One region of the Sulfobacillus sp. TH-112 genome, then DNA from elsewhere that is predicted to be linked to it. Evidence: riboswitches for the same ligand, from Rfam matches in the RefSeq annotation. Region 1 holds a riboswitch; the other holds the start of a gene.
What was found. A riboswitch is a leader RNA that binds a small molecule or an ion and turns the genes downstream of it on or off. The one in region 1 is predicted to bind thiamine pyrophosphate.

Region 1 (2,401 bases):
TGTGATGATATGGACTATCAGCAAGTGAGGCAAATGCTTGGCCTGCCGGACATGATGTCGGTGGGATCGATGATGGTGATCGAACCGCACCCAGATGATAATGAAGTCGGGGCCGGGGCCACCGTGAAGCACCTCTGCGAGACCGGCTGCGCGATCACTTATGTGACCGTCACCGATGGACGGGCAGGCAGCGAGGATCCCGAGATGTCTTCTCAAACCATGGTTCAAGTGCGCATGCGCGAGAGGCAGGCGGCTAATCAGATTCTCGGGGTGGGTGAAAGTTATAATCTGGGTTTTGAGGATGGAGGAGCCTGGACTGAGCGTGAAGCCATGATGGCGCTTATTCCTTTGATCCGCCAGTTTCAGCCCGAGATGGTGATGACGGTCGATCCCTGGACCCCGTATGAGAGTCATCCTGATCACATTAAAACGGGTAAGGCGGTGGCGGCGGCCATCCTCTATGCCAAAAATGGTATTGTGCTGAAAGGGCATGGGAGTCCCTATGATGTGCCACAAGTTGCGTTTTATGGTTCCGCCTATGCCAATTACTTTGTCGATGTGAGTGCCACCTGGGAGACAAAACTGCAGGCCATGCGATCCCATGCCTCTCAATTCGATACGCCTAGTTGGCCGCTATTATCGGGATTTCTCACCGCTAATGCCGAACGACTGTATGCGGAGCATATAAATCAGGAGAGACCGGGTTATGCTGAAGCGTTTAAGGTGCTTTCCACTATGCAATTGCACTTTTTCCCTGATGCGATGGGGAGCTAAAGATCTACTTGCCGAGAAGAGCATGCGATGGTAGCATTACATTGATTACTATAGATTGGCGCTAGGGGTGCCCTCAGGGCTGAGAAGCGGGATACCGTTAACCCTTAGAACTCGACCTGGATAATGCCAGCGGGAGAAAGTGCCGAATACGACACCGTCCTCACCTGTTGACCGTCCAGGGATGAGGACGTTTTTATATGTCATCTTCAGATTGACGAAGAGGTAGAGGAAGTGATGGAGGAGGATGGATGTCGTGTCGAATCAATGGAAGATGCGGGATATTGTGCTCACCGCGGTGTTTGCAGCCATTTGTGGCGCGATTTATTTAGGATGGGATTTGCTCTTTAAGGCCTTGCCGTCGTTTAATCCGGTGGTGCAGGCGACCTTTAATGGTCTTTGGTGGATTGCAGGGGGTATCGTGCCCTTTATTGTGAGGAAGCCCGGGGCTGCGCTATTAGCAGAAGCCATCGGAGGATTTATGGAGTTTGCGCTAGGAAGTCCTTATGGAGTGCAAGCGTTCACGATTGGAATTGCGCAGGGCATTGGTATTGAGTTGGGATTTATGCTAGGGCGTTATCGTCACTATAGTTTATCGTGGCTGTTATTTGCGTGTGCTCTAGGAGGAATCGGCAACTATATCTACTCTTATTTTTACTATGGCGTCGACCAGTATACAATCGCCACGCAAGTTGGCTATTTGGTGGTGACGATGATTAGTGGAGCGATTCTGGCGGGGTTACTGTCGTGGCTAGTGGGGCGCGGGCTCAAGCGTACCGGAGTTTTGCAGAACTTCGCTATTGGTAAAGAACAGGCAGGCGTTACCTCGTAATGGTGCTTAATGAGTCTAAGCTCACTCGCGACACCATGATTGCCCTTGCGGGAGTTGACGTCGCTTTTGCCGATAAGACGGTTTTGAGAGATATCCACTTGACCCTCCGACATGGTGAGTCGATGTTGGTGGTAGGTCCAAGTGGATGTGGAAAATCGACCCTAGCCATGCTGATCGCGCAAATTATACCGCAGAGTATTGAGGCGGAGGTTACGGGTGAACGTTGGTATCATCCCAACATGGCACAACCTGGACGGGTCGGTTATGTCTTTCAGGATCCGGACTCTCAGTTCTGCCAAATTCGTGCTGGCGAGGAGGTGGCCTTCGGACTGGAGAATCTTGCGGTGCCCTCCGACGGAATGGAACCATTAATCGATGAAGCGCTGCAATCGGTCCATTTGCGCATTCGTCCTGAGGTGGAGCACAATACGCTGTCTGGAGGTAACAAGCAGCGTTTAGCACTCGCCAGCGCTTTGGTATTAGATCCCGATTTGGTGATCTTGGATGAGCCGACTGCCAACCTTGATCCGCGAGCCACGGCTGACGTCTTTTCAGAGATCGCAAAGCTGCAAGCTCTGGGCAAGACGCTATTGGTGATAGAGCACAAATTCCTCGATCTGGTGTCGATTATCCCAACCATGGTGCTAATGAGCCGGCAAGGGGACATTTATCGTGTGGGACCGAGTCAGGAACTGATGGTGCAAGAAGCCGAGTGGATGCGTCAAGAGGGGCTGATTGTAGACCGTCGGGTTGCGATGTCTGCCAAAGGACTTCTCATCTCAAAGCCACTGGTGGAAT
Region 2 (2,401 bases), on a different contig from region 1:
CTGCCTGTTCGGCCTCTTGGATGGATATCACCGAATAACCGACGAGAGCCGAAGCCTCAGGCAAGTTCGGTGTCACAACCCGTGCCAACGGCAATAGTTGTTCCCGCACAGCGGCTATCGCCTCTCTAGTCAAAAGCGACGTCCCCCCTTTGGCAACCATGACCGGATCGACAACAATAGGAACGTGCGCCCATCGCGTCAACGCCGCAGCTACCACCGTGACGATATCTGCATTAGCCAGCATCCCAGTCTTCATGGCATCGATCCCAAAATCATCGAACACCGCCGATAGCTGCTGTTGGACCAAAGACCCCGCTATGGCTTGAACACCTCCAACCCCCTGGGTATTTTGTGCCGTAACCGCCGTCACCACGGACATTCCATACACTCCAAGCTGATGCATGGTCTTCAGATCGGCTTGGATTCCAGCCCCTCCCCCGCTATCCGAACCGGCCACGGTCAAAACGCGCTTAAGATAATCGGTTGTGGTCGATTTCATTGTCCTCCCTCCGGGTCTATGACCTCTCTCGGCCAACCTTCTTGACGCCAGGCCATGTCGAAGAATCGGTATTCCATCTGAAAGCTTGTGTGAAAGGCCGGCCGTGCCCCGTCGACACGGGACGTGGGCGCGGCTTGGTCCAAGAGCGCACACAATTGCTCCACGCCGTCGCGCAAACGATTATCCGCATAAAAAGTAATCCAGTCATAAAACGGATGGCTGGCATCGGGTTGTATATCTTCTTGAAGGTCGCGTCCGAGGTCAGCATAGACCCAGTGACAGGGAAGGACTGCCGCAATGCTCTGGGCCAAATCACCTCGCGACCCACACGCGATCATATGTTGTGCATACTGGTATGCTAACGGCGCCAATGGTGGCAGAGAAGCCTGCACCTCGTCATACGAGGCGCCGGCTGACCGGCATAAGTTCACATGGGGAGCAATTTCTCCGGCAAAGAGCATCCCCATGCGCTCAGCTAAAGTCTTCATCTGGTCCAAGGTAGATGCCTGGGCAATCGCCATGGCAAATACCCTTGCATAGGTGGTTAGATACTGCACATCTTGTTGTACGTAAAACAGTGCTGCCGCAGACGGCAACTCTCCCTGGGCAAGGGCCTCGACAAACGGATGTTGGCGGATGGCCTGATAGGTGGGTTCCGCCTCTTCGCGTATGCGCTGGGATAATGTCATGAATCCATTGCCTCCTTCAATTTAGGAGGCCACCTGGGGGAATTGAGTATAGCGATGGTCGATAAGCTTCGACGCTGCTATGGCTCCACTTTCCTACGCTGGTATTATCCAGATCAGGTTGGAAGGGTCCGAGGGATGATACTTCCTCGTCTCAGCAATAGCTCCCCTAGTGGCTCGTGTGATTTATCCAGGATTATAGCATGCATCGTCTAAGGCGACAGCGAGCCATCGCATTAATTCATTCGTCAATGCGCCCTATCGATCGGCGTGATTAGTATCTAGTCACTCTTCTCGACTATTTTGGCGAGTCTGATTCTGGCGGTCGGCGCCGCGCCCATGGCAAAGGAAGGGGGGCCTCGTCGGCCTCTTCGAGCGCTCGTCCCATTGGAATCGGGACAAAGGGGGACTTCTGCAAACGGACCTTTTGACTCGGGTAGACACTATGATTACCAATCATGATAAACGCGGGCACCGCCACAATCAAAAATTCCGGCGCTAACCGCGAGCCAAAAATCTCCATCCCCATAATAATCGCGGCAATGGGAGCGTTCGCTCCTGCTGCCGTGACACCAATCATTCCGAGTTCGGCGCCAATGGCGAGTGGAATATGTAGCGGCACGGCCATCATCGATCCCAACGTTGCTCCAATGACGAATAAAGGAGTAATAATGCCTCCGCTCATCCCGAATCCTAGGGTAATCCCGACAAATAAAAGTTTCCATCCCCACGCCAAGGTCGGCACCGAGTGCCCAGCTAGGGCCTGAGTTAAGAGCGCCAGAGAGAGTCCTCCGTAACTTCTCCCCAGCATCAGCATCAAGAGCACCAATATGCCTCCTGCCAAAAAAGGAAACAGCGGTGGCCACCAATGCCGTTCTTTTTTTAGTCCGCCGACAAACTTATGCAAACCATCCATGACCAGAACCAAAAGATAGGCGGCTAATCCAGCAATAATTCCTAGGAGTAAAATCTTACCAAATAACAGCACATTAAAATCTACCGGTGCCAGTGATCGGGGATAGACCCAGGTCAAGCCGAGTGATTTTGACACCTCAAAGGCCATGACCGACGCCGCATAAGAAGGTAACAGCATTTCATACCACAAATCACCAATTGCCAATACCTCGATACCCAAGATGGCACCGGCCACCGGAGTCCCAAAGACTGCTGCAAACCCTGCTCCAATCCCACAGATCACAATACGCTGGCGCTGCTG

Region 2: it holds a riboswitch for thiamine pyrophosphate, as region 1 does, so the genes downstream of both, tenA (thiaminase II) here and ACOJWD_RS06240 (ECF transporter S component) in region 1, are expected to answer to the same signal.

Annotation. Positions count from the first base shown of each region.
Region 1 is NZ_JBYCKN010000096.1:8,155-10,555, reverse strand. It holds gene ACOJWD_RS06245 (PIG-L deacetylase family protein) at 10-774, shown strand; TPP riboswitch at 828-929, shown strand; gene ACOJWD_RS06240 (ECF transporter S component) at 1,028-1,603, shown strand; gene ACOJWD_RS06235 (ATP-binding cassette domain-containing protein) at 1,603-2,401, shown strand, end outside.
Region 2 is NZ_JBYCKN010000059.1:17,554-19,954, reverse strand. It holds gene thiD (bifunctional hydroxymethylpyrimidine kinase/phosphomethylpyrimidine kinase) at 1-499, opposite strand, end outside; gene tenA (thiaminase II) at 496-1,188, opposite strand; TPP riboswitch at 1,262-1,366, opposite strand; gene ACOJWD_RS03705 (chloride channel protein) at 1,484-2,401, opposite strand, start outside.